DNA from 4 places in the Clostridioides sp. LIBA-7602 genome. Region 1 is predicted to be linked to each of the others. Evidence: riboswitches for the same ligand, from Rfam matches in the RefSeq annotation. Region 1 holds a riboswitch; each other region holds the start of a gene.
What was found. A riboswitch is a leader RNA that binds a small molecule or an ion and turns the genes downstream of it on or off. The one in region 1 is predicted to bind S-adenosylmethionine.

Region 1 (7,571 bases):
GAAGAATGTGTATTAGGAGACCGTAGCAATATGGCTTATACATCCTCAATCGTCACATATGGTAGAGGTGTAGGTGTTGTAGTTGCAACTGGTATGGATACAGAAGTGGGTAACATAGCACATCTTTTAGATTCACAAGATGATTTTGATACTCCTATAAAACGTAAACTTAATACTGTTGGAAAGACATTAAGTGTCATAGGTATTATTGTATGCGTTGTTATATTTGCAATAGGTGCATTTTATCAGAGACCTCTCTTGCCAATGTTTATGATTGCAATTTCCCTTGCCATATCAATTATTCCAGAGGGATTACCTGCAACAGCTACTATTGTAATGGCTTTAGGCGTACAACGTATGGCTAAAAGAAATGCTTTAATTAGAAAATTACCTGCTGTTGAAACATTAGGAGGAGCTACAGTAATATGTTGCGATAAAACTGGTACATTAACTTTAAATAAGATGACTGTTACACATATTGCTGTAAATGGAGATTTTGAGTCTGGAAAAATTACATCAATAGACACTGCATCTAAAAAACATCCACTAGTATATAAAGAAATTGTTTATGCTGGTGCACTTTGTAATGATGCGTGTATTAATCCAGATAAAACAGATGAAATATTAGGTGACCCAACAGAGGGTGCATTAATTTTTATGGCCAACAAATTTGGAATAGATCAAGAAGCTCTTGAAGAAGAATATCCACGTGTATTTGAACAGCCTTTTGATTCTGATAGAAAATGTATGACAACTGTTCATAATATAGATGGAAAGATTACTGCTTATACTAAAGGTGCAGTAGATGAAATTCTTGACTTATGTACTAAAATATTAACATCAAAAGGTGAAAGAAATATTACTGAAGTGGATAAAAAGAATATACACGAATTATGTCTTACTATGTCTAAAGATGCATTGCGTGTACTTGGTTTTGCGAAGCGTGAGATTTCATCTATACCAAAAGAAGATAATGAAAACATAGAATATGATTTGACATTTATAGGTATGGTTGGTATGATTGACCCTCCAAGAACTGAGGTAATTGATGCAGTAAATACTTGTAAAGAAGCAGGTATAAGAACCATAATGATAACAGGTGACCATAAAGTTACTGCCACAACAATAGCTCATGAATTAGGAATATGGAATGAAGGAAATACTGTTATATCTGGTGATGAACTTGATAATTTAAGTGATGATGAACTAGATGAAGCTGTTAAAAAAGCTACAGTATTTGCACGTGTGTCCCCATTTGATAAACTTAGAATTATACAATCTCTAAAAAGAATTGGAGAAGTACCAGCAATGACTGGAGATGGAGTAAACGATTCTCCTGCCTTAAAATCTGCTGATATTGGTATAGCTATGGGTATAAGTGGTACAGACGTTGCAAAAAATTCTTCTGATATGATTTTAATGGATGATAGCTTTACAACGATTGCTTATGCAATAAAAGAAGGTAGACGTGTATATAGAAATATACAGAAAGTTATACAATTCTTACTTGTTGGTAATATAGCAGAGATACTTACATTGTTTGTTGCAATATTATTAAATTGGGATACTCCACTTCTAGCAGTTCATATTTTGTGGGTAAACCTTGCAACTGCTACACTTCCAGCCCTTGCGCTTGGAGTTGACCCACCAAGTAGAAATATAATGAAGCACCAACCAGTAAAATCAACTACCTTATTTGAAAAGAACCTTATACAAAGAGTAGCTACTCAAGGTATATTTGTGGCAATAATGACTATTTTAGCATATAAAATTGGTCTTAATATAGAAAATCATGCTGTAGGTCAAACAATGGCATTTTGTGTATTAGCATTTTCACAAATGTTAAGAGCTTTTAGCCAACGTTCAAATACAGATTCCATGTTTAACAAAAATAATGGTAAGAATCCATTTCTTTTAATTTCATTTTTAACTTCTGCGTTACTAATAGCAGTAATACTATTTGTACCTGTTTTTAGAAATGCATTCAATTTAACTATTTTAAATGGTTCAGAATGGCTTATAACAATTAGTTTAGCCATAATGTCTGTAGTTCAAGTAGAGGTTGGAAAATTTATTAAAAGAAAATTTTTAAAAAAATAGTTGACAAAATTAGGAAAAATATATAAGATATAAAACATAGAAAAATTAAATAAATCTTATCCAGAGAGGTGGAGGGACTGGCCCTATGAAACCCGGCAACCAGTATATTTATATACATTGGTGCTAAATCCTGCGGCGAAAGCTGAGAGATGAGTATAATTAAGCTTATACAGAGCCTGAGTTATATACTCAGGCTTTATTTATTTTAAATCTCATCTGATAAATAGTTTAATTTTTTACTAAAATCTAAGGGGGATACAAAAATGTATAATAAAGAGACAATATGTGTGCAAGGAAATTACAAACCAGGAAATGGAGAACCAAGAGTTTTACCTTTATATCAAAGTACAACTTTTAAATATAGTAGTATAGACCAACTTGCTGAACTATTTGACTTAAAAGTTGATGGACATATATATTCAAGAATAAGCAATCCTACTATTCAAGCTTTTGAAGAAAAGATAAGTCTACTAGAAGGAGGAGTATCTTCTGTGGCTGTGTCATCAGGTCAATCTGCAAATATGTTAGCAGTTTTAAATATATGTAAATCAGGAGATAGTATACTTTGTTCTTCAAAAGTATATGGAGGAACATTCAATTTATTAGGACCTAGTCTTAAAAAATTTGGAATAGATTTGATATCATTTGACTTAGACTCAAGTGAGGATGAAATAGTAGCACTTGCAAATGAAAACACTAAAGTTGTGTTTGCAGAAACACTTGCAAATCCAACTCTTGAAGTTATAGATTTTGAAAAAATAGCAAATGTAGCTAAGAGAGTGAATGTTCCATTTATAGTCGATAATTCACTAGCATCACCAGTGCTTTGTAATCCTCTAAAATATGGAGCAAACATAGTTACTCATTCTACTACAAAGTATTTAGATGGCCATGCTTCAAGTGTTGGAGGAATTATAGTAGATGGAGGAAACTTTAACTGGGATAATGGGAAGTTTCCAGAGTTGGTTGAACCAGACCCAACATATCATGGAATAAGTTATACTCAAAAATTTGGAAATGCTGCATATGCAACTAAGGCACGAGTTCAACTACTTAGAGATTATGGAAATTGTTTAAGTCCATTTAATGCATATCTTACTAATTTAAATGTTGAAACACTTCACCTTAGAATGGAGAGACATAGTGAAAATGCACTTAAAATAGCCAAATTTTTAGAAAAACACGAAAATGTAGATTGGATTAACTATCCAGGACTTGAAGATAACAAGTATTATGAGAATGCGAAAAAATATCTATCAAAAGGATGTAGTGGAGTTTTATCATTTGGAGTAAGAGGTGGGCTAGAAAATGCCAAGAAATTTGTGGAGAAATTACAGATAGCATCTTTAGTTACACATGTTTCAGATGTAAGAACATGCGTTATACATCCAGCTTCAACTACTCATAGACAATTAACAGAAGAACAATTGATTGCATCTGGAGTATTACCTTCACTAATAAGATTATCCGTTGGAATAGAAAATGTAGAGGATTTAATAGCTGATTTAAATCAAGCTTTAAATTTCTAAGAGAAAGAGAAGTGAAAAGATATGGCTTTAATACTACCAAAAGGATTACCTGTTATTAATAAATTATTGGATGAAGGAATAGATGTAATTTACAAAGAAGATTTTAATAAAGAATTAAAATATGAAAAAAGTATAGATACAAAGATAGCTATATTGAATTTAATGCCTATAAAGATGGATACAGAATTAGATTTACTTAGAAGGATAGACAAAACAGGATTCAATGTATCTGTGGAATTTATTAAAATCTCAACAAGAGAAAGTAAAAGAGTATGCAATGAATATGTTAAGGATTTTTATAAAACATTTGATGAAGCTAAAGAAGAGTACTTTGATGGCTTTATAATAACAGGAGCTCCAGTTGAACAAATGGAGTTTGAAGAAGTTGATTATTGGAATGAACTAGAAGAAATCATGGATTATTCTAAAAGAAAAACTAAATCTACATTATATATATGTTGGGCGGCTCAAGCAAGTCTTTACAAATACTACAATGTAAAAAAACTTCCATTAAGTCAAAAATGTTTTGGAGTATTTAAGCATAAAGTAGATAAAAATAGTAAAATAGTAGATGGATTTGAAAAAGAATTTTTTGCTCCACATTCAAGACATACTACTATAAATACTGAAGCTCTAAAAAATAATAAAGAATTGAGTATTGTAAGTCATTCTAAAGAAGCTGGTCCTTATATAATTACAAATTCAAGAGATGTATTTGTAATGGGACATGGTGAATACGATAAGTACACTCTTGATAAGGAATATAAGAGAGATATAGATAGGGGCGATGAAATATCAATACCTCAAAACTATTATATTAATAATGACCCTTCAAAAGAGCCAACAGTCAAATGGAAGAAACATTCTGAGTTATTGTTTAGAAATTGGATAAAAAATTATCTACTACAATAAATTTAGGATAGTATATAAAAACTAATTAAATAAGATATAGAAAGCTATAGGTATAAAGATAATCTTAATGATTCTTTATACCTTATTATTTTTAAAAAATTTGACATTATAGTAGTAGTTTTATATAATAATACTAAACCGACTGACGGTCTAATGAAAGGAGAAAACATATGAGAATAGTAAAAGACCCTGAAGAACGAAAAGCTGAAATATTAGATACATCTGAAATGCTTTTTTGCACTAAAGGATATTCAAAAACTACTATAAATGATATTTTAAATGAAATTGGAATTGCAAAGGGAACTTTTTATTACTACTTTAAATCTAAAGAAGAAGTAATGGATGCAATTATAACTAGAATTATAGATAATGATATAAACATGGCAAAAAAAATTGCTTTAAATCCAGAAATTCCAGTACTTGAAAAATTTTTTCAGATATTAATGTCTCAAAGACCTAGTGTTGGAAACAATAAAGAAAAAGTAATTGAACAATTCCATTTACCCAACAATGCAGAGATGCATCAAAAGACAATAGTTAAAACTATCCTAAACTTTACACCAATTTTAGCAGATGTAGTAGAACAAGGTGTAAGAGAAGGAGTGTTCAATACAAAATATCCGAAAGAAACAATAGAGTTTTTGATTGCTTCTTCTGAATGTATATTTGATGAATCAATGTTTAATTGGAACAAAGATGAAATGCTGCAAAAAACAGAAGCTTTCATTTACATTATGGAAACAACATTAGGTGCAGATAAAGGAAGTTTTGATTTTGTACATGATATGATAATAAAAAATTAAACTTTGTACCATTTATTGATTTATCTTTTGATTTTTAGCTATATTATATTTTAAACAATTGCTTGTAATGAGGTTAAAAAATGAGAAATCGGTGTAAAATATATACATCGATTTTTTATTAAATTTTATTGTATCAAATTAAACATCAATAAGATAAGAGATTTATAATTGAAGTTACAATATTGTAATTGACAACAAATACTTAATACTATAATATTTAATACATTAAATATTATAGTATTAAGTATTTGCTTGTGAAACACACTTAAACCTAAGGTTAATAGTCAGTAAAATAAAGTATTTTCGTAGGGAGAGTTTGTATGGATGAGATAAGTTTTAAGAAAGAGTTATTGGAATTGACTAGAGATATAAATATAAAATTTGCAACACTATTAAGCCAATTTTACCAACCACTTGGTATTACAGCAGTACAAGCTTTGATTTTGTCAGAACTATGCGAACATGGAGAGAAAAAAATAAGTGATTTAGGAAAAAATTTAAATATGACAAACAGTAATGTATCAGTAATCTGTCAGAGACTTGAAAAAAATGGTTTTTTAAATCGCATAAGAGATATGGAAGACCAAAGAATTGTAAAAGTAAAGGTTACAAATAAATCATTAGACATACAAGAGAGTATTTCAAGCAGTATTTTTGATGATTATTTTGAAAATATGACTAGTGAAAAATTGCAGGATATGGAAGATATAATAGAAGGTTTAGAAAAGTTAAATAAGCTTTTAACTTGCATTGATTGCAAATAACATAAAAAATAATTTAAAGGAGAATAAAATTATGGATGAACATAAACCACAAAAAAGGTCTGGTCTCTATTATTATACAATAATAATAATAGTAGTAATGTTTTTAAATGCTTTAATATTTCCAAGTTTAATGGATAAAAAAATGGTTGAGATTGACTATGGAAAGTTTCTTACAATGTTGGATACAGGAAAGGTCAAATCTGTTGAGATAGAAAATAATAGAATAGCAATAAGCCCATCTAGTAGTAAGGATAAGAATATATACATAACTGGTAGAATGGATGACCCAGAATTAGTAGATAGGTTAAAGAATGCAAAAGTAGAATTTAATAAGGTTATTCCTAAGGAAAATTCACCACTTTTAAACATTTTACTTACATGGATAATACCTATAGGTATTCTTATGCTATTTGGTAATTTAATGATGAAATCAATGCAAAAGCGAATGGGTGGCAATAGTATGCAATTTGGAAAGAGCAATGCCAAAATGTATGTATCCGCTCAAAGTGGAAAAAGATTTAACGATGTCGCTGGTCAAGATGAGGCAAAAGAAGCTTTAAGTGAAATAGTAGATTTCTTACACAATCCAGAAAAATATAAAAAGATAGGAGCACAAATGCCTAAAGGTGCACTTTTAGTAGGGCCTCCAGGTACAGGGAAAACACTACTCGCAAAAGCTGTAGCAGGAGAAGCAAATGTGCCATTTTTCTCAATATCTGGTTCTGAATTTGTTGAGATGTTTGTAGGAATGGGGGCATCTAGAATCCGTGACTTATTTAAACAAGCAAAAGAAAAAGCTCCATGTATAGTATTTATAGATGAGATTGATACTATTGGTAAAAAGCGTGATAATGGAAGTGGATTGGGTGGAAATGATGAACGTGAACAAACTTTAAACCAGTTATTAAGTGAGATGGATGGTTTCGATGGTGGAATAGGTGTAGTAATACTTGCTGCTACAAATAGACCTGATAGTCTTGATAAAGCATTACTTCGCCCAGGAAGATTTGATAGACGTATACCAGTTGAACTTCCAGACCTTGGAGGACGAGAAGCTATATTAAAGGTACATGCTCAAAATGTAAATGTAAGCTCAGATATAGATTATAATGCAGTTGCTAGGTCTACATCTGGAGCCTCAGGTGCAGAACTTGCAAATATTGTGAACGAAGCAGCACTTTTAGCTGTTAAATCTGGTAGGGATGTGGTAGAACAACAAGATTTTGATGAATCTGTTGAGACTGTAATTGCTGGATATCAACGTAAAGGAGCTGTAATTTCTGACAAGGAAAAGAAAATTATAGCCTATCATGAAATAGGTCATGCACTTGTTGCTGCTATGCAAAAACATTCTGCTCCTGTCCACAAGATTACTATAATACCTAGAACTTCAGGTGCACTAGGTTATACTATGCAAGTTGCAGAAGATGAAAGTGTGCTTATGTCTAAAGAAGAAGCAATTG
Region 2 (7,571 bases), 200 kb from region 1:
AAATAATCAAATATTGACACCAAGTGTACTGGGATTGGATTCATTGTATGTAATGATTCAAACTATAATAGTATTCATATTTGGCTCAACTAGTAGTTTAATTATTAATGAGAATTATAATTTTATTATTAATGTTACTATGATGATTGGAGCTTCAATGTTATTATATAAGACATTGTTTGAGAAAAATAAACATAATATTTTCTTTTTAGTCCTAGTAGGGATGATATTTGGAACATTATTTAAAAGTGCAACAACATTTATCCAAGTAATGATAGACCCAAATGAATTTCTAGCTTTACAAACTAGCATAATGGCAAGTTTAAATAATATAAATACTAATGTACTTTTAATAGCATTTATAATAATTATTGCCATAATACCTTTTATATATGACGAAATAAAGTATTTGGATGTATTATCTTTAGGTAGAGAGCAGGCAATTAATTTAGGTGTAGATTTTGATAAAGTAGTTAAAAAGATGATAATACTAATAGCAATTTTAGTTTCAATATCAACAGCACTTATTGGTCCAATGACATTTTTAGGACTTTTGCTTGCCAATATAACTAGAGAAATTTTTAAAACGTATAAGCATACATATTTAATTTTTGGTTCCATGTTGATAGGAATGATTACATTAATAATTGGTCAATTTTTTATACAGCATGTATTTAAATTTGATACTACTTTAAGTGTAGTAATAAATTTTATAGGAGGAATTTACTTTATTCAGTTATTGTTAAAGGGGGCAAATAGGTGATAGAGATAAGAAATATATTTAAAAAATATAAGAATAAAAATGTTGTAGAGGATGTCTCTTTTAATATAGAAAAGGGAAAAATAACATCTTTTATAGGGCCAAATGGAGCTGGGAAAAGTACTGTATTATCAATAGTAACAAGGCTTATAGGAGGTGATAGTGGAGAGGTAATAATAGAAGGAAAGAGCTTAACTAGTTACAGCAACAAAGAATTAGCCAAAAAAATAGCTATTCTTAAACAATCTAATAATATAACTTTAAGACTCACAATAAGGGAACTGGTTGGATTTGGAAGGTTTCCATACAGTGAAGGAAACCTAACTAAAGAGGATGAAAAGTATATTGATGAAGCGATAGAATATATGAAATTGACTGATATACAACATAAGTATCTAGATGAATTGAGTGGAGGACAAAGACAAAGAGCTTATATAGCAATGGTAATAGCTCAAGATACAGAGTACATATTGCTTGATGAACCACTTAATAATTTAGATATGAATCATTCAGTTCAAATGATGAAAGTGCTTAGAGGTCTTTGTGATGACCTAGATAAGACTATAGTATTAGTAATGCACGATATAAACTTTGCATCATGTTATTCAGATAATATAGTTGCATTAAAAAATGGAAAAATTGAGAAAGTAGGTCGTACAGACGAGATAGTCAATGAAAAAGTTTTAGAAGATATTTACGAAATGAGCTTTAATATTAAACATATAAATGGAAATCGAATCTGTATTTATTTCTAAATTATGATATATAAAAATAAATAAACCTTATAATAAATTCAAATTAAAATAGAGATTAACAAGAAAGAGGGAGATATCATCATGAATAAAAAAGTAGCGATAGTAGCCGCAGTAGCCATAGTAGGATTAGTGACAGTATTTGCATTAGGTGGAGGTAAAAAAAATGAGCCTAAGACATTAGAAAATTCAAATGATACTATAAAGATAACTCATAGCTTGGGAGAAACAGATGTAAAGTTAAACCCTAAGAAAGTGGTAGTATTTGATTATTCAGCTCTAGATACAATGGATGCATTAGGTGTAGGGGAGAATTTAGTAGGGCTTCCAAAGTCAAGCTTACCAACATCTTTAGAAAAATATAAGGATGAAAAGTATGCAGATTTAGGAGGGTTGAAAGAGCCAGATTTAGAAGGTATAAAGTCAGCAAATCCAGATTTAATTATAATAAATGGAAGACAAGAAGATTTTTATGAGCAATTATCAAAAATAGCACCAACAATAAGTACAAGTAAAGATGATAAGAAGTATTTGGATTCTGTTAAAAATAATATAGATAAAATAGGAAAAATATTTGGAGTAGAAGAAAAAGCTAATCAAGAATTTAGTAAAATTGAAAAAAAGATAGAGGCTCTAAATAAAAAAGTAACAGAAAAAAACTTAAATGCTTTAACGCTAATGGTGAATGAAGGTAATTTAAGTGTATTTGGTGAAGAATCAAGATTTAGTGTATTATACAAGAGTTTTGGATTTGAAAATAAAGATAAAAATATAAAAGAATCAAGTCATGGTCAAAACATTACTTTTGAGTATATAGCAAAACAAAATCCAAAAGTTATGTTTGTTATAGATAGAGGAATAGCTACAGGTAGTGATGTAAAAGCAGGCTCAACAGCAAAAGCTGTTTTAAACAATGATGTAATAAAATCTATGGATGCATATAAAAATGATAACATAATATATTTAGATTCGCCAACATGGTATGTAAATGATGGAGGTCTAACTTCTTTAAATAAAATGATAGATGATGCGTCACAAGCAGTTAATAAATAAGTCTATTATTTACGATGAACATGTTTTATTTATTGCTATTTAATCAGCCACTTAAAGTGGCTGATTTTTTATAGTTTAAATAATAATGTGAATTATAATAATATAAATATATTCAAAATATAATAAAATACAAAGTTATACTAGACAAAAAGAATAATTTTTAAATATAATTGAATTATATAGATATATAGGTTGTCGCAATTATATAATTTTAAGCAGAGTTTTATAACTAAAAGTAATATAAACTGTATCTAAAAAAAGAGTGATTTCTATAAAAACGTTTTTGTAAATAGATATAATACTAAAAATAAACTATGTAAAATAAGCATTTCTATATCTTAATTGTATAGAAATTTTTATTGGAATTTCATGCTTCTTATTTGAAAAAATGATTATACACAACTTTGTTGAGTTGATTATAAAGAATATCTAATACATGAAAAACTACATAGAGGATAGGGGTATTTTATGAAGAGAGTTTTGAGGGTAACTATCTTAGTCTTATTTATTTTATTAATTTCTATAAGCTCCATTTCGATTAAATTGATTCGTAATATTGCGGACTATGGAAAACTAATTAATTATGTTGGTATCGTCCGTGGAGCGAGTCAACGTTTAAGCAAATTAGAGATGGACAATCAACCAAATGATGAGTTAATCGACTATATAGATGGAATTTTACATGAATTAATTACAGGGGATGGAAAGTACGGTTTGGTAGTTACCGATTGCAAAACATATAACGATTATTTATTTTTACTAGAAAAAAAGTGGAAAGATTTAAATAGTGAAATAGAAAAAGTAAGAATGAATGAAGAAAACAATCATTTATTAGACACAAGTGAAGACTTTTTTTATCTTGCAAATAATACAGTGTTTGAAATAGAAAATTTTTCTAAAGAGAAAAGTGATTATCTAATGACTTTAATAATCATTATATCTATTATAGGTATGTTAGCATGGATTATATTGATTATACAATACAATAGAAAATTGATTAGTTTGGAAAAATTAAATGTAGATTTAAAAAACATTGCGTATAAAGATGAGCTCACAGGAGCAAATACTATAGAAAAGTTTAAGCTAGATGCAAATCAAAATATTTATAAGTATAAAGACAAGAAATTTGCTGTATTCTATATTGATTTTGAAAATTTTAAATACATTAATGACATATTTGGATATGATTATGGTGATATGATATTAAAACGATATGCTAATCTTATGATGAATGATATTGGAAAATATGAGATATTTGCAAGGGAAATTGCAGATAGATTTATTGCTTTAAGGTGCTATGTGGATAAGGCAGACTTAGTGATACGACAACGAGTTGTAGATGAGAAACTGATTAATATTACGAACGAAATTAAAAACAAATATAACATTACGATTGTCAGTGGAATTTGTTGTATTGAAGATGTAATTGAAAAACTAAACATAGATGATTTAATAAATAGAGCAAACTTTGCACAAAAAACTGTTAAAAATAAACCAGGTACTAATTATGCTTTTTACAATGAAAATATTCGTAAAAAAATGATTGAAGAAAATACAATCAAAAGTAGAATACATGAAGCCATTGAAAATAAAGAATTTATAGTTTATTTTCAACCCAAAGTTAATTTACATAATCAAAAGATAGATTGTGCAGAAGCTTTAGTACGTTGGTTGACTCCAGATAAAGGTATCATATCTCCTGCAATATTTATTCCAATACTGGAAAAGGATTTTTTTATTGGTTTGGTAGACAAGTATGTTTTTGAAGAAGTTTGTAGATGGATTAGAAAGAGATTAGATGAAAATAAACCATTTGTTCAAATATCAGTTAATGTTTCTAGAATACAGTTTTATAATACCAACTTTGTGGAAACTTATTCAGAGATAAAAAAGAAATATAATATACCTCAAAACACTATAGAAATTGAATTTACTGAGAGTGTTGCTTTTGAGAATCAAGAACACTTTTTGGAAATTATACATGACTTACATAAAAATGGATTTACTTGCTCTTTAGATGATTTTGGAAAAGGGTATTCATCTTTGGGTGTCTTAAAAGATTTACCATTTGATGTTTTAAAACTTGATTCTATGTTTTTTAATGCTAGCTTAGACAAAGATAAAGAAAAAACAGTAATAAAAAATATTATACATATGCTAAAAGAATTGAATATTACAACAGTTGCAGAAGGTATTGAATGTAAGGAACAAGTTGAATTTCTAAAAGATGTTGGATGTGATTTAGTACAGGGATTTGTATTTTATAGACCAATGCCCATGTTAGAATTTGAAGAAATATTGGATAAAGAATTTGTTCATAATAGTTAGAAAGTAAATAATTATAAAAAAAAGAGACTGTGAGTGAATTTACTCATAGTCTCTTGATAATGTACTTATTTTCTTCCTGCAACCCATTTTAAGCCCCAATGAAACTCATTGTCCATTTCTTTATGGCCTTTAAAGTATTTAATGACTTTTTCAACACTGAATGTCTCATCATTTACATTTTCTATCAATGCTATTGAACACATGTTATAGCCATTTTTATGTTCATCAAGTTTAACAACTAAATCTGAATCTTGTTTTTGTTTGATTGTTACAATTCCATCAGCCTCAGACCAATTAGCTACACCTTCATAGATAAAAGCATAAATAAGTATTCTCTTTATTTCTTTTATTTTATTACCATTTATTCTTATATTTTCTCCTTGTGTATTGCTACCTGTTCTGTCATCTCCATCTAATTGAGCAAAAGGGGGATTCTCTAAACTACCAAAAGAATTACCTAATGCTTGTACAGCACCTTTTACACCATTTTTCATTTCAAACAGGCAACCTAAATCTAAATCTATATTACTGCTTTTTAGAGAGCCAAAAAAACCTTTTTTTTGTATTTTTTGATTCCAATTTAAATTAACTAAGATTTCACCTAAATCACTATTTTCTTTTTTTGTAAGGTTTATTTTTTGTCCCTTTTTTAATTCTATAGCCATAGTAATCTTCCTCCATAAACATAGATTTACTTAAATGGTAGCACTTAACAAGTCAATATTCAACAAGATTAGAATAATAATATTAAAATTATACTAAATATACTAGAAAACAGGAATTACAATTCCTTTGTATTTCTCTTCAATTATACTTCTTGCTTTATCTGATGTAAGAACATCTTGTAGAACTTTAATTTTTTCACTATCTTTATCTTCAGTTCTAAATGCCAAAAGATTTGCATACTCATCATTTATAGGAGCTGTATAAAGTCCATTTTTCTTAGCATCAAGACCAGCAGGTACTGCGTATGTAGTATCTATAAATGCAGCAGTTACGTCTGGAAGAGAAGATGGAATCTGAGCAATATCCAATTCTTTAAATTGTATGCCTTTTGGATTTTCGATTATATCTTTAGGACTAACTAGTCCATCATCTTTAGGTAAAGTTAAAAGCCCAATACTTTCAAGATATCTAAGGTCTTTAGAACAAGAAGATGGATTGTTGCTTATTGCAATTGTATCTCCTTTTTTAAATTCATCAATAGATTTTATCTTGTAAGAGTAAAGTATTGCTGGGCATACATATAGTTTTTTTCCAGCCATTATTTTATATCCTTTAGCTTTGACAGCCTCTTTTAGATAAGGTTCATGTTGGAATAGATTTGCATCAATTTCTCCATTATTTAAAGCTTCGTTTGGAAGTATGTAATCATCAAAATTCTTAATTTCTAAGGTATAACCTTTTTCTTCGATAAGTGGCTTTAATTCTTCTAATAATTCTCCACCTGGTACTAAAGTAGCACCAACAACAATTTTTTTGTCATCGTTAGCTTTAGAGCATCCAACTATAGATAAAGTGAAAACTAGACATAATAATAAACTTAATAATTTTTTGAATTTCATATAAATTCCCTCCTGAATATGATTGATTAGTTAAAAATAAAATACCCTCTTTTATCACACTGCAAAATAAAATAAGCCTGAGTTTAAACTCAGGCTTTAAAAGCTAATTTAGACTCATCTTTCAGTATAATACTGCAGGATTTAGCACCAATGTATATAAAAATATACTGGTTGCTGGGTTTCATAGGGCCAGTCCCTTCACCACTCTGGATAAGAAGTATCAATTTTTAATTATGTTATAAATATTATCATGATTTTTTATATATGTAAACACAATTTTATAAATATTTTAAAATCTTTAGTATTTCTATTTAACACCTAAGATTCCAGAAACTAAAATATCAGTATCAGCACCTAAGAAATAATCATTTATTTCAATTGAATTTAAAACATTTCTTAAAGCATTTTCTTCATGCTTTGTGCCAACAAGTTTGTCTTCCACAAATGAAACATCACGTTTTCCAAAAAAATCTCCAAAAAATTTTATAGTTGTTATTATGCCTTTATCAACATTTAGATTAAACTCAACATTTCCACCAGAATATTTTAACTCATTTGAAAGAGTATATTTTGGTGAATTACCAAAGTTCCAATCCCAAGTTTCATATTTTAATTTAGTAAGTTTTTCTATTTGTTCTATGTCATACTTACTTAAACAATAATTAGTATTATCAATATTAGTTTTAGATAAATAATCCATGATTGCATCTTTAAATTCCAGTATATCCATTTTAGATTTTAGATGTTCACTTATATTAGTTACACGAGATTTTACAGATTTTATTCCCTTTCCTTCAAATTTTATAGGCTTTACTTTTAAAGCTTTTGAAAGGTCGTTTATCTCAGATGAAAATAACAACGTACCATGGTGCATTACCTTGTTTTTGTAGTTGTACTGGGCATTTCCAGAAAATTTCTTACCATCTATAAGAAGGTCATTTCTTCCAGAAAATTCAGCGTTGACATCTAATGTTTTAAGCAAGTCTATTATTGGTTGAGTGAATCTTCTGAAATCACTAAAGCTATTATTATTGCAAGCTATGAATGTAAAATTTATATTTCCTAAATCGTGAAATACAGCTCCACCACCAGATTGTCTCCTAACGACAGGTA
Region 3 (7,571 bases), 1.8 Mb from region 1:
GTCAAGTACAACAAAATTAAACTACATTGGAGATAAGATAATAAGAGGATATTCAGAAAAAGAACCTAGTTACTCTAAAACACTAGATGTCTGGGAAACTCATAAAGGTGTAGATGTTAGTTGTACTAAGGGTAAAGAAATAAAATCTCTATTAAACGGAATGGTAGTAGATGTATTTGATGATGAAGAATATGGAAAATCAGTAAAAATAAAAAGTGACAATAATATTGTAGTTGTATATTCAAACTTAGATGAAAATGTTAGTGTTAAAAAAGAACAGAAGGTAACAGAAGGACAATCTCTAGGTACTGTAGGAAGCACTTCTCAAGTAGAGAGTGAAGAGGGCATACATGTACACTTAGAGGCATATAACGGAGAGAAATCTATAGACCCAATGAGTCTAATTAAGTAAAAGTATAACAAGTTTAATCATATTTGGTTAAGCTTGTTATATTTTTTGGTGTTTTTACATATATATCATTAAAGCTATTATGTGAGGGGGGTAATCTTTGAGATCTCATATAGAGGAAAGGGCCATAGTGGTAGCAAAATATATACTTGAAAAAAACACTACAGTAAGACAAACCGCCAAGACATTTGGAGTAAGTAAAAGTACAATTCACAAGGATGTTACAGAAAGATTGAAGGAAATAAATCCATCCCTTGCCAAAGAAGTTAAAAGTGTGCTAGACAAGAATAAATCAGAGAGACATATTAGAGGGGGATTAGCAACTAAATTAAAGTATGAGAAGGAACATAAAAAAATGTAGGTTAAAAACCTACTTTTTTTATTGAATTAGATTATTGTAATAAATATATTAAATAATTATAAATAGCAGAATAATAATACTCTTAAAACATTTATTTTCTCTTGATTAAAGCGAGATTTTTGTATATGCTTTATTATAGGAGTATTAAAATAGACTTATAATATAATCTAATATATAAATGAAGGAGTTGAAAAAATGGCTGGAGCTGATATAGGCATAGATTTAGGTACTGCAAATGTACTTGTTTATGTTAGTGGTAAGGGAATCGTTTTAGAAGAACCATCTGTTGTAGCAATAGATAATAGGACAGATTCTGTTTTAGCTGTGGGAGAAGAAGCTAAAAAAATGATAGGAAGAACACCAAGTAATATAGTTGCTATAAGACCTTTAAGAGATGGTGTAATTTCTGATTATGATGTAACTGAAAAGATGTTAAAATCTTTTATAGATAAGATAGTTGATAAAAAAGGATTTGGAAGATTCTTCATGCCAAGGATTATGGTATGTGTACCAACGGGTGTCACAGAAGTAGAAAAAAGAGCAGTAGAGGATGCTACTAGACAAGCCGGAGCTAGAGAAGTATATATCATAGAAGAACCAATAGCAGCAGCCATAGGGGCTGGAGTAGACATATCACAGCCTAATGGGAATATGATTATAGATATTGGTGGTGGGACTGTAGACATAGCCGTAATATCTCTAGGAGGAGCTGTTGTAAGTGAATCTATAAAAGTTGGTGGGGATAGATTTGATGATTCTATAGTTAAGTATATGAAAAAACAACACAACCTTCTTATAGGAGAAAGAACAGCAGAGAAAATCAAATTTGAAATTGGTTCTGCATTTAAGAGAGAAGAAGAAAAATATATGAAGATAACAGGAAGAAACTTAATTACAGGACTTCCTAGTTCTATAACTATAAATTCAACAGAAATGCTAGAAGCTCTTAGAGAATGTGTTGAGCAAATAGTAGTTGCCACTCATGCTGTTTTAGAAAAAACACCTCCTGAGTTAGCAGCAGACATAGGAGATGTTGGTATAATAATGACTGGCGGAGGTTCATTATTATATGGATTAGATAAAATAATAGAACAGAGAACAGGGATAACTGTTACAATAGCAGAGGAGCCATTGTCTTGTGTTGCAAAAGGTACAGGAATAGCTTTGGGTTCAATAGACTTACTTGAAACAGGTGGGTCTTTTAGAAGAAAATAATTAGGAGAGTTTATAATGCTAAATATAGATGAAATAAAAAAATTAATACCACATAGATATCCATTTTTATTGGTGGACAAGATTACAGAACTAGAAGTTGGAAAAAGAGCTGTTGGTATAAAAAATGTAACAGTTAACGAGCCATTTTTTCAAGGTCACTTTCCAGAATATCCATTAATGCCAGGAGTTTTGATAGTAGAGGCTTTGGCACAAGTGTGTGGAGTTGCAATGATGTCTGTAGAGGAAAATAAAGGAAAATTAGGTGTATTTGCAGGTATAGATAAAGTTAGAATTAAGAGAGAAGTAAGACCAGGAGATACATTAACTATGGAAGTTGAAATGACAACTCTTAGAAGAAATATAGCTAAGGCAGATGCTAAAGCATATGTTGGTGAAGAGCTTGTCTGTAAAGGTGAATTAATGTTTGCTTTGGTTGAAAAGTAAAAACTAACAACATAAGAGTAAAAAGGTAGATAATTTGGAGTATTTAATCAGATACTCTAAAATATCTACCTTTTTATATAAAGAATTTTATCGGTTACTTCACATTGGACTTAGGTGGATACTAATAAAGCTAAAGCTATTGTTTCAGCTAAGTCCAATATAAAGCTAAGACGTATATTATTAAATGAAAGTCTATTGTTTTCATCAATTTTATCTACAATTCCCACTATAGAATAATTTCCTATTTGAGGTAGTTTTTTGCCAACACCTTTTCCGGGCAGGATAGGTCCTTCTCTAATTTGTATATTACCTATGTTACTCTGCGACCCCAAGCAAGCATCTATAGCCAAGAAGTTACCTTGCATATGTGTATTTTTTATAGTATCTAAAGACTCATATATGTTTAAGGCGTGAATAGGGTTATCTAGTGTACCGTAAACGGGGTATTTAAATTTACTGTTCTTAAGTATTGTTCCAACTAAAGGGCCTAAAGTATCACCTATAGCCCTGTCTGTTCCTATGCAAACAACAATCGTATTTTCATTAATTATAGTTTTTAGAACTGAACTTAGCATCTGTATAACATCATCATCGCTGTAATTTACTTTAGCTAAATACAATAGGAACACCCCCTTCAAAAAAATATATGAATAAAAAACAGTAAAAAGACCTAACTTTAAATTTCAGATAGAGATAATATTTTATTTGTCTTACAAAAAAAGGTATGGGAAAAATATGACTAAAAATCTTGACAAAATTTTAAAAAAATAGTAAGCTAGTAAAGTAAAACAAAACTTAAATCTTGATTACCTTATCAAGAGCGGCTGAGGGATAGGCCCTGTGAAGCCCAGCAACCACCCAAATGGGAAAAGGTGCTAATTCCTACAAGACAAAAGTCTTGAAAGATGAGGTCAGTTAATTAGTATACAATTACGATTATTAACCTCTTCTTATAAAGGAGAGGTTTTTTATTTTGAGTAAAATTTCTAAAATTAAAAATAAGGTAAAACCTATAATAAAAATTAAGAATGTATAAGGGGGAATAAAAATGGCAAGACATTTATTTACGTCAGAATCAGTTACAGAAGGACATCCTGATAAGATATGTGACCAAATATCAGATTCAATATTAGATGCATTATTAGAAAAAGACCCACAATCTAGAGTAGCTTGTGAAACTACAGTTACAACTGGATTAGTTTTAGTAGCAGGAGAAATAAGTACATCTGCTTATGTAGATATTCCTAAACTGGTAAGAGAAACAGTAAGAGAGATTGGATATACAAGAGCAAAATATGGATTTGACTGTGATACTTGTGCAGTTATAACTTCTATAGATGAGCAATCTGGAGATATAGCTATGGGAGTTGATGAAGGTCTAGAAAGCAAGACTGGAGAAGAGATAGAAGAAGAAATAGAAAAAGTTGGAGCTGGAGACCAAGGTATAATGTTTGGATTTGCATGCAATGAGACTCCAGAATTAATGCCACTTCCAATATCTTTGGCTCATAAATTATCAAGAAGACTTACAGAAGTTAGAAAGACAGGTTTAGTTGATTATTTAAGACCAGATGGAAAAACTCAAGTTACTGTTGAATATGAAGGAAATAAAGCTGTAAGAGTACATACAGTTCTTATATCAGCTCAACATTGTGAAACAGTATCAAATGATAAAATAAGAGAAGATATAATTAATCATGTTATTAAAGAGGTTATACCAGCTGAATTACTTGATGAAGAAACTAAAATTTATATAAATCCAACAGGAAGATTTGTTATAGGAGGACCTCAAGGAGATACAGGTCTTACAGGAAGAAAAATAATAATAGATACTTATGGTGGATATTCTAGACATGGTGGAGGAGCTTTCTCAGGAAAAGACCCTACAAAAGTTGATAGATCTGCTGCTTATGCAGCTAGATATGTTGCGAAAAATATTGTTGCAGCTGGCCTTGCAGATAAATGTGAGATAGAACTTGCATATGCTATAGGTATAGCTAGACCACTGTCTATATTTATAGATACTTTTGGGACAGGTAAAGTTTCAGAAGAAAAACTTGTTGAATTAGTAAATAAACACTTTGATTTAAGACCAGGAGCTATAATAAGAGACTTAGATTTAAGAAAGCCACTTTACAAAAAAGTTGCTGCTTATGGTCACTTTGGTAGAACTGATATAGATTTACCTTGGGAAAAAATTGACAAAGTTGAGCAATTAAGAAAAGATGCTCTAGGTGAATAATTTTTAACTAAGAGACTGTTAGAATGTAATTTTAAGATTACTTTCTAACAGTTTTTTTATTGTAGATTAAATATTTTTAATAAATGTAAATTTCTCATCATATAATAAACAAACAGTATTTAATTAGATTAGTGTATTTTGTTTTATAATATTATGGCAAATTGATACATATTATAGGATATATGTTAAAAACTGGTTAAGAATGTGTTAACTACTGTTAAATTATTAAAAATATATTGAAATATCACAATAATACGTCTAATATAATCTTAATAAACTTACACTTAAAAAATTATTTTAATTAGGGGGGAGTAATGTATGTCAGGCAAGATAAATGTTAAAACTGTTATAAGTTTTGCTGGAGCTTATGTGGCTACTGTAATAGGCTCTGGATTTGCAACTGGTCAAGAAATACTGCAATTTTTTACGTTTTATGGATATGCTGGTATTATAGGTGGAATAATATCTATGGTATTATTTTCATGGTTTGGAGCAGAAGTTATAGATAAAGGAAGAGAATTGAAGCTTAAGGAGCCAATAAAGATTTATCAAGTATACTGTGGAAAATATCTTGGCACATTCTTTGAATGGTTTGGACCACTATTTTTATTTGGAACATTAGTAATAATGATTGCAGGAGCAGGAGCTACATTATCAGAGTACTATGGATTAAATCCATATGTAGGTAGGATTGGTATGGCAATCGTTTCCCTAATAACTGTTTCTTTAGGTTTGACAAGGCTTTCTAAAATACTAGGTAATATAGGTCCTATAATAATAATATTTACACTTTTAGTAGGAGCTATTAGTTTGTGTAGTAATATTGATGCTTTACCAAATGCTGGAGCTATGGTTGATAGTCTAAACATTAAAACTGCTACATCAAGTGGGTATTTCTCAGGTGTGCTTTATACTTGTTATAATGTAATAATAGTAATAACATTCTTGACAGGAATGGGTTCTTCTGCAGTAAATAAGAAAGATGCTGTGTGGGGTGGTATAATAGGTGGAGTAGCTCTTATGGCAGCAGCTATAATGATGAATTTAGCATTACTTTCAGACATAGGAAATATATATACAAAAGAGATACCAGCACTTTATTTAGCTGATAAGATATCTCCAATAATAGGTATTTTATTCTCAGTAGTTCTTTTATTAGGAATATACACTACAGCTGTACCACTATTATGGTCAGTAACTAATAGATTTGTAGAGGATGACCATCCTAAATTTAGAATGATAACAATAGTAGTAAGTATACTAGCATGTATAGGAGGTCTATTGCCATTTGATAAGCTAGTAGGAACACTATATCCGTATACAGGTTACATGGGAATTTTGATTTTACTATGTATGCTTTATAGAAGAATTACTAAAACCAGTGGGTATAAGGAAAATAAATCTGAGATAAGTTAATATTAGAATAAATTTATGAAATTTAGTTTGTACTTTACACATGAAGTAATTAAAATAAAATAGTTATTAAAATATGGTACCTGTTTTCTAAGGTGCCATATTTTTTGGATGCACATTTTTTTTGTTTCTGATAAAATGTATAATAGTTGGAAATTAGGTTAAGTATAAAAGTATAAAAACTTTTCTAGAACTATCATAGTCTAACATATAAAATATACTAACTTAAATGGAGCGAGTATTAGTATTTTTAGGAGATAAAAATGGAAAAATTAGAAGGAATGATAAGTGAAATAGTCTTTAAAAATGAGGACAATGGATATACAATAGCTCATCTGGTAAATGAAAAGGATGAAATTGTAATTGTAGGATGTATGCCTACTTTGGCAATTGGAGAGAGTATCGAAGTTGAAGGTAAATGGGTAAACCATAAAATTTATGGTACTCAGTTTGAAGTGAATAGTTTTATGCCAGTGACACCATCATCCTTAGAAGGAATTTATGTTTATTTATCTTCTGGAATGATACATGGTATTGGTGAAAAAATGGCTAAGAGAATAATTGATAAGTTTGGTGTAGATACACTAAATGTGATACAAAATTCACCAGAAAGACTACAAGAAGTAGAAGGTATAGGGAGTAAAAAGGTAAAACAAATAGTAAAAAGTTATGAAGAAGACAGAGAGCTTAGAAACATCATAATAGAACTATCTCCTTTTGGAATAACGCCAAATTACTGTCTAAAAATATATAAGAAATATAAAAGCAGTGCAATAGAAGTCATAAATAAAAATCCATACCAACTTGCTGAAGATATAAGAGGAATAGGATTTAAGGTGGCTGATAGTATAGCCAATAAAATTGGCATAGATAAAAATTCTAAAGATAGAGTTTGTCAGGGAATTTTATACACTTTAAATAAATCTCTAAGCAATGGACATACATATTTACCAGAGCATGTTCTAATACAAGATTCGGAAAAATTATTGGAGCTAAATGGAGAAATAATAAAAGAGTGTATAATGATGTTAGTTTATAACCAAAAAATACATATAGAGAAAGTAAACAATGAAAATCTTATATATCTTATGCCATATTATTTAGCTGAAAATGGAGTATGTAGTCAAATCGTAAAATTATCACAGTATGAATTTGAAGACTTGAAAATAGATATAGATAGTGAAATTAATATTTTAGAAGAAGATAAAAAAATCAAGTTAGCAGAAAAACAAATTTTAGCAGTCAAAGAATCTATTAATAGTGGAGTATTAATTATAACTGGTGGCCCAGGGACTGGTAAGACAACCACTATTAACTCTATCATAGAGATATTTGAGAATAATGGTAAAAGTGTGACCTTAGCAGCTCCGACGGGAAGAGCAGCAAAGAGAATGAGTGAAACTTCTGATAAAGAAGCAAAAACTATACATAGATTATTAGAAATGGGTTTTTCAACAGATGATGATTTAACTTTTTTTAAAGATGAA
Region 4 (7,571 bases), 390 kb from region 1:
CACTTTTTGAATTTATGCGAAGTACACCTCCACTAGCTTTAGTTCCAATGCTGATTTTATGGTTTGGTATAGGTGAAGAATCCAAAATTATAATTATCATTTTAGCATCCTTTTTCCCAATATTTTTAAATACATTGAAAGGCATAAAAAATTGCGATAACAAATTAATAGAAGTGGGTAAATCTTTTAATTTATCTAAGAAGAGAATTTTTTATAAAATAATAATTCCTAATTCTATGTTAGATATTGTTGTTGGACTTAGTTTAGGTCTTGGATATAGTTTTAGAGCTATAATTGGAGCAGAGCTTATTGCAGCTTCTTCAGGTCTAGGATATTTGATTTCTGATGGAAAAGATATGTCACGAACTGATGTTGTATTGGTAGGTATTTTTGTTATTGGATTTTTAGGTATACTTTCAGATTATTTATTTTCAAAGGCGATAATAAAGTTTAGCAAAGGGAAGCAGGTTGATTTAAATGGTTAGAAATGGATTTTTACTAGAGAATATACATAAAAAATATTTAGTTGATAATAAAGAACACTTAGTTCTTGATGATGTATCGTTAAATATATCTAGTGAAGAAATAACTGTTATATTAGGTGAAAGTGGATGTGGTAAGACTACTTTACTTAGAATTTTAGCAGGTCTTGAAAATGCGACTAGTGGAAATATATATTTTTATAGTAATGATAAAAAGTGCATTCCAAAAGTGGGAGTGGTATTTCAAGAAAGTAGACTTATGCCATGGTTGAATGTGAGTGAAAATATACTTTTACATACTGAAAAAAAGAATAGAAATAAAGTTGATTTGGACAAATATTTAAAAATGATGAAGCTTGAAAAATTTAAAAACTCATATCCAAATGAATTATCAGGAGGTATGGCTCATAGAGTAAGTATAGCAAGAGCTCTTTCCTTCAATCCAGATATTTTACTTATGGACGAGCCATTTGCGGCACTAGATTACTTTACAAGAAGAAAAATGCAGAAAGAAGTTATAAATATCCATGAAAATACTAAAAAAGGCGTAGTATTTGTAACTCACAATATCGAAGAAGCTATGGAAATAGCAAAGAAAATAATTGTTTTTAGTAAAAATAAAGGGATTAAACAGTTTAGTGTCGAAGATGAATATAATAGAGATTTAACTAAAAGCTATTATATAAGCTTAAAAAAAGAAATATTAAGGGAATTGGGGGAGTTTTAATTGATTAAAAGAAATAAAAAAATTTTAGCAGTAATGACATCTTTAGTAATGGTGTTGGTTGGTACTGTAGGATGCTCAACAAAAGATGAGGACAAAGATGCACCTGCAAAAAAAGAAGCTAGTTTACCAAAGGAAATAAATCTGACTTATGTAAAATCACCACTTAATGTTCCTAGTATACTGGAAAAAAAGGATGACTTATTTGGAAAAGAATTTAAAAAGGACAATATAAAAGTTAATTTTCATGAATTAACAACAGGACCAGAGCAAACTCAGGCACTAGCTGCAGGGGAGATAGACTTTTTACATGCTTTAGGTGGAACATCTGCAATAATAGCTGCTTCAAATGATGTTGGTCTTAAAATTACAAATATTTATAGTAGATCACCAAAAGGATATATGCTTATAACTAATAACGAAAATATTAAATCTATAAAGGATTTAAAAGGCAAAAAAATAGTAGGGCCAAAGGGAACTATACTTCATCAATTATTAATTGCTGCACTTGCTAAGGAAGGTTACACTATAGACGATGTTGAATATGTAAATATGGATATTCCTGGTGCTGCTTCTGCATTAGAAAGTAAAAGTGCTGATGTAGCTATGCTTGCAGGTCCAACTGCATTAAAAACAATAAATTCAGGTGCTAAGATGATTGTAAATGGAGAAGGATTAGTTAGTGGAATAATAGTTACTGCTGTAAGTGATGATTTTGCTGAAAAATATCCTGAACTAGTAAAAAGATTTATGAAAGTTCATGAAGATACTTTAAAATATATGGATGAAAATAAGGACAAAGTAATGGATGTTGTATCTAAAGAAGTTGGATTATCTTTAGATGAAACAAAAGAAATGTATTCTTGGTATGATTTTAGTTCTAAAATAACAGATAAAGATATAAAAGAGTTAGAAGATACACAAGAATTCTTGATGTCTAATGGAATGCAAGAAAAGAAAATAAATATTAAAGATATGTTGTACAATCAAAATTAGAATATTGAAGTAAAAAATACACCCTTATTTATTATGGAAACAGCATAGTAAAAGGGTGTATTTTTTATTGTCATATATAAAAACACAATTAAAAACAACTTACTATTTTATCTACACTTATGTAGTCTAGTAATTTTCTCATTTTCTTACGATGAAGTAAAAATTTAGAATACGTGTCTTCTGATTGTTTTGTATCTCCATAAACTTTCCAATATTTAATCATAGAAACTTCATAATTACTATATCCCATAAAGCCAATTACATCTTTAAGAGGATATCCTAAAAAAATTCCTATTTCATCAGGGAAAGTGTCACCATTAAGTTTATTTACTAAATGCTCCAAATAAGCATTGACATTCGTATTTTGTTTATATCCTAGAAATTTTAAAAAATTTACTGTTTTTTTACATTTTAATCTTTCTGATAATGCATTTTTGTTTACAAATAAGATTTTTAATCCTTTTTTCTTTTTATCAATAACTATAAAATCTATTTTTTTACATTTATATAGATATTTGTAAATGTCACTAATCTTTTCCTCTCTATTTACATCAGTAAATGAAATATTTATTATTTCAGCAGGTTTAGAACCTAAAAAAACTGGACCTAAAACTTCTAAAAGCCATTTTATATATGATGATTCAATTTTATTTTTACAACAAAATTGTGAATTACAACAAGACATAAAAGATAACCTCCTTCAAATGAAAATTAATATCAATTAATTAAATTATACTATGAATGATAATCAATATCAACAATAAAATTATATTTTTTTCATTTAGTTGCTTATTTATTATAATTTCCAAAAAAATAAATTATAACTTGTTTAATTTTAGTAAATAAAAAATAAAAATATAGAAATACTAAATTAAGAAAGAAATATATTAAATTTTTTTGTAATACAAAACATCTAGGAGGATAATAAAAATGAAATTAAAAAGAACTTTATTTGTAGGACTAGCGTTAGTATTAGCTATAGGAATGACTGCATGTACTAAAAAAACAGAAGAACCAAGTGAGAATGCAGGAAAAAATCCCAATGAATCAGTAAATAACAATGAAGGTTATATGAATTATTATTCAACAAGTTATAACGATTATATAGCAGGTTTAAATAGATACTCTATTTATGATACTCCAGAAAGCATAAACAATCAGTTTAAGGATAAAGAATATCCAGGAAATGAAAAATACTTAAATGATGTAAAGGCTGCATATAAAGATAGTAGAGATAAAATACAATCATTTGTAACATCTCTTAAAAAAGATGGTAAAACAGAAGATACAGAATTAAAGAAAATGAATGATGAATTAATAACTGAAGGTGAAAGATTAGTAAAAGATATAGATGAAAGAATAAAAAAATTAGACAATGTATCTGATGAAGATATGAAAAAAGGTCAAAATGACTTTATGAAACTAGTTCATGGAACAGAAGATGTTGGGAATGATATAGGTAGTGGTTTTAGAAAAATGATAAAAGATATGAATGATAGACTAGGAATAACAGGAAATAATAAAAAATAATATAACAAATACCTAATTATAAAATGAAAAAGTTTTAAAACATATAGAAGCCCTGAAGATATTATCTTTCTTGGGCTTCGTATTTTTTTATATCAAAATCCAATACAATAATTAAGTCGAATATCTTAATTCCTCAATAATATTAGCAAATTGGTATGATATCTAAGAAGACATTGATATTTTTCATCATAAAATATAAGCACTATCATTTTGTAACCTTAATATTTCCAATCTTGCTTTCAACATTAATTTCTATATTAGGATGACTACGAATTCTACATTTTGCTGTCTTTTTCTCAATAATAATATATTTTTGAAAATTGATTGGAATTAAGCTATTTTTTGTTTTTGCTATAAATTCTAACTCTAAATCTTTAGGAAGTATAATATTAATCTTGTCATTTTTATTAAAGAATGAAAGATTATTAATTACTTTAGTATATTCGATATTTAAATTACCAGAATTATTGGATTTATAATTTCCTGAACCAACAGCAGATTTTATATCCACATTCCCACTAGTGGAAGTATATATAACATTTCCATATAGTTTGTCACAAGTGACATTGCCACTGAACGTTTAAAAGAATTTTTACTGGCAAGAGGGTTAAAAGTTTTGTCTAATCGTGGTTATATAGATATGCATATACCAAAATATACTCTGAATTGGGGAGCTGAGTATTTGTTGTCTTTTGCAAAAAATACTACAATAATAGAATATGTGCAACTTAAATCTTTAATAAAGTCTAAGGTGTTAGAGTTATGTAATCATCATTGCCTTTAAGTCATTTGAAAATACAGGGGTTTGTAAGCTATAAAATCAATAAAAAATAGATATTTATTTTTCACTAAAAGTAATAAAAAATAAGAAATTTAAATAAATTCATTGACAAATATTATTAATGAATATATCATATATAACATAGCAACAAATGATAATCAAATTAAATTAAATAACGTCTTATCAAGAGTGGTGGAGGGACTGGCCCTTTGAAACCCGGCAACCAGTATATTTTATATACATTGGTGCTAAATCCTGCAACTAATATAGTTGATAGATGAGTATAAATAGCTTTCTAAGCCTGAGTTTATACTCAGGCTTTTATTTTGTTAGATACAAATTAAAAGACATAAGCTAGGATAAACATAAAAACTGAGCAGAATATATGGGGAGGAAATTTTATGATTAGCATAAAAAATGTTAATAAGTATTATGGAAAGATTCAAGTGCTTAAAGATGTAAATATTGAAATAGAATCTGGAGAAATTTTTGGAATAATAGGTCATAGTGGTGCAGGTAAATCAACACTACTTAGATGCATAAATGGACTGGAAGAATATCAAGAAGGTAATGTACTTGTTTCTGATAAGGAAGTAAAGTCATTAAATGAAAAGCAGATGAGAGATTTAAGAAAAGAGTTAGGTATGATTTTTCAACACTTTTCATTACTTGAGAGAAGAACTGTATTTGATAATGTAGCATTGCCATTAGAATGTTTTGGATATACAAAATCAGAAATCAAGAAAAGAGTTTTAGAGTTATTAGAAGTAGTTGGAATATCTGAAAAGAAAAATGATAAACCTAGAAATCTAAGTGGTGGTCAAAAACAGAGAGTTGCAATTGCTAGAGCTTTGGCACTAAATCCACAAGTACTTCTTTGTGACGAAGCAACTTCAGCATTAGACCCAAATACTACAAAATCAATTCTTTCATTACTTGAAGATATAAATAAAAAACTAGGAATAACAATAATAGTTGTAACTCATCAAATGGAAGTTATAAAACAGATTTGTGGAAGAGTAGCAATAATGGAAAATGGAGAAGTTTTAGAGGTGGGAGATACAGAAGAAATTTTCTTAAGAAATACTAAAGGACTTAGAAAATTAATCGGTGAAGAAAGTATAATCTTACCAAAGGGAACAAATATAAAGATACTATTCCCTAAAGATATTTCTAATGAAGCTATTATTACAACTATGGCAAGAGAACTAAATATAGATGTTTCTATAATATTCGGTAAATTAGAGCAATTCAAAGAAGATATTTTAGGCTCACTTATCATAAATGTTTCAGATAAAAGTGGAGAACAAGTAAAACAATATCTAACTAGTAAGGGCATAAGATGGGAGGAAATGATAAATGAATAGTTTAATCGACTTTTTGACAACACTATTTCCAAATGCATTGTTACAAACTTTGTATATGGTTATAATACCAACTATAGTGGCAACAATATTAGGATTTATACTAGCAATCATATTAGTGGTTACAAAACCAGATGGATTAAAACCAAATAGCACAATAAATAGTGCTTTAGGGTTTATAGTAAATATATTTAGAAGTTTCCCATTCATGATACTTATAGTTGCAATGATTCCAATAACTAGATTAATCGTTGGAACAAGTATAGGAGAAACTGCTGCAATAGTGCCTATAACTATTGGTGCAGCACCATTTATCGCTAGAATTATAGAAAGTTCACTAAATGAAGTTGATAAAGGATTGATAGAAGCTGCAAGATCTTTTGGAGCTACAAAGAGACAAATAGTATTTAAAGTTATGATAAAGGAAGCCATGCCTTCAATAGTATCTGGAATTACATTATCAATAATATCTATACTTGGATATACAGCTATGGCAGGTGCAGTAGGAGCTGGAGGATTAGGTAATATAGCACTTATTTATGGATATCAAAGATTTGATACAGCAGTAATGGTGTATACAGTAATAGCACTTGTAATATTAGTTCAGATAATACAAGGTATAGGAAATCTAGCTTACAAGAAACTAAAATAACTTAATCATAAACATTTTAAAGAGGGGGAGTAAAAAATGAAATTAAAAAAATTATTATCAGTAGCATTGGTATCAGCAATAGCAATATCAGCAGTAGGTTGTTCAAACAAAGAGGATAAGAAAATACTAGTAGGAGCTTCATCAAATCCACATGCAAAGATATTGGAAGTTGCAAAGCCATTATTAAAAGAAAAAGGATATGATTTAGAAGTAAAAATATTTGATGACTATGTACTTCCAAATACAGCTTTAGATGAAGGTTCTTTGGATGCTAACTTCTTTCAACATATTCCATTTTTAGAAGAAACTGTGAAGGAGAAAGAATATAAACTTACGTATACATCTAAAGTTCACATAGAGCCAATGGGATTCTATTCAGAAAAAGTTAAGTCATTAGATGAAATAAAAGATGGAGCAGTTATAGCTGTGCCAAATGATGCAACTAATGGAGCTAGAGCACTTAAATTATTAGCAAAAAGTAAATTAATAGAAGTAAAAGATGGAGAGCTTATAACTAAAAAAGACATAACTAAAAATCCTAAAAATATACAAATAAAAGAAATGAATGCAGAACAATTACCAACAGTATTAAAAGATGTTGATGGAGCAGTTATAAATTCCAATTATGCTTTAACAGCTAACTTAAATCCTACTAAAGATGCTATAGTAATAGAATCAAGCGATTCTCCATATGTAAATATAATAGCTTGTAGAGAAAATAATAAAGATAGTGATAAGATAAAAGCTTTATCAGAGGCTATGAACAGTAAAGAAGTTAAGAAATTTATACAAGATGAATATAAAGGAAGTATAGTGCCAGCTTTCTAAATTGAATATGCAAAATCTATAAAATGAGTAAAATTAAAAATATTTACTCATTTTTTTTTATAACTAGAAAGTGACAAATTTTTTGGAAGAATTGTGGTAACATATTTATAGGTAAAACTATATAAAAATGAAGAAGTGGTGGGGAATATGGAATCTAAGGGAACTTTAAGCAAGAATAAGGTCTATATACTGGCTAATGGGGTATTTTTGATTA

Region 2: another riboswitch for S-adenosylmethionine. It lies ahead of ACTG45_RS08610 (MetQ/NlpA family ABC transporter substrate-binding protein); the one in region 1 lies ahead of ACTG45_RS09560 (O-acetylhomoserine aminocarboxypropyltransferase/cysteine synthase family protein).
Region 3: another riboswitch for S-adenosylmethionine. It lies ahead of metK (methionine adenosyltransferase); the one in region 1 lies ahead of ACTG45_RS09560 (O-acetylhomoserine aminocarboxypropyltransferase/cysteine synthase family protein).
Region 4: another riboswitch for S-adenosylmethionine. It lies ahead of ACTG45_RS07755 (methionine ABC transporter ATP-binding protein); the one in region 1 lies ahead of ACTG45_RS09560 (O-acetylhomoserine aminocarboxypropyltransferase/cysteine synthase family protein).

The regions. Positions count from the first base shown of each region.
Region 1 covers NZ_CP196991.1:2,003,429-2,010,999, forward strand. Annotated here, with positions in the region: gene ACTG45_RS09555 (cation-translocating P-type ATPase) at 1-2,100, shown strand, start outside; SAM riboswitch class I at 2,154-2,256, shown strand; gene ACTG45_RS09560 (O-acetylhomoserine aminocarboxypropyltransferase/cysteine synthase family protein) at 2,364-3,629, shown strand; gene ACTG45_RS09565 (homoserine O-succinyltransferase) at 3,651-4,541, shown strand; gene ACTG45_RS09570 (TetR/AcrR family transcriptional regulator) at 4,712-5,344, shown strand; gene ACTG45_RS09575 (MarR family winged helix-turn-helix transcriptional regulator) at 5,665-6,108, shown strand; gene ftsH (ATP-dependent zinc metalloprotease FtsH) at 6,140-7,571, shown strand, end outside.
Region 2 covers NZ_CP196991.1:1,800,180-1,807,750, forward strand. Annotated here, with positions in the region: gene ACTG45_RS08585 (iron chelate uptake ABC transporter family permease subunit) at 1-763, shown strand, start outside; gene ACTG45_RS08590 (iron ABC transporter ATP-binding protein) at 760-1,515, shown strand; gene ACTG45_RS08595 (siderophore ABC transporter substrate-binding protein) at 1,597-2,565, shown strand; gene ACTG45_RS08600 (putative bifunctional diguanylate cyclase/phosphodiesterase) at 3,034-4,893, shown strand; gene ACTG45_RS08605 (TerD family protein) at 4,959-5,558, opposite strand; gene ACTG45_RS08610 (MetQ/NlpA family ABC transporter substrate-binding protein) at 5,661-6,458, opposite strand; SAM riboswitch class I at 6,570-6,675, opposite strand; gene lplA (lipoate--protein ligase) at 6,766-7,571, opposite strand, start outside.
Region 3 covers NZ_CP196991.1:175,816-183,386, forward strand. Annotated here, with positions in the region: gene ACTG45_RS01185 (M23 family metallopeptidase) at 1-412, shown strand, start outside; gene spoIIID (sporulation transcriptional regulator SpoIIID) at 510-770, shown strand; gene mreB (rod shape-determining protein MreB) at 966-1,985, shown strand; gene fabZ (3-hydroxyacyl-ACP dehydratase FabZ) at 2,001-2,429, shown strand; gene yyaC (spore protease YyaC) at 2,540-3,049, opposite strand; SAM riboswitch class I at 3,238-3,341, shown strand; gene metK (methionine adenosyltransferase) at 3,478-4,671, shown strand; gene ACTG45_RS01215 (YkvI family membrane protein) at 4,990-6,087, shown strand; gene recD2 (SF1B family DNA helicase RecD2) at 6,348-7,571, shown strand, end outside.
Region 4 covers NZ_CP196991.1:1,611,911-1,619,481, forward strand. Annotated here, with positions in the region: gene ACTG45_RS07720 (ABC transporter permease) at 1-485, shown strand, start outside; gene ACTG45_RS07725 (ABC transporter ATP-binding protein) at 478-1,209, shown strand; gene ACTG45_RS07730 (NrtA/SsuA/CpmA family ABC transporter substrate-binding protein) at 1,243-2,202, shown strand; gene ACTG45_RS07735 (DUF3793 family protein) at 2,291-2,887, opposite strand; gene ACTG45_RS07740 (hypothetical protein) at 3,133-3,732, shown strand; gene ACTG45_RS07745 (DUF4097 family beta strand repeat-containing protein) at 3,938-4,267, opposite strand; gene ACTG45_RS07750 (hypothetical protein) at 4,349-4,516, shown strand; SAM riboswitch class I at 4,691-4,797, shown strand; gene ACTG45_RS07755 (methionine ABC transporter ATP-binding protein) at 4,915-5,880, shown strand; gene ACTG45_RS07760 (methionine ABC transporter permease) at 5,873-6,529, shown strand; gene ACTG45_RS07765 (MetQ/NlpA family ABC transporter substrate-binding protein) at 6,566-7,357, shown strand; gene ACTG45_RS07770 (sensor histidine kinase) at 7,505-7,571, shown strand, end outside.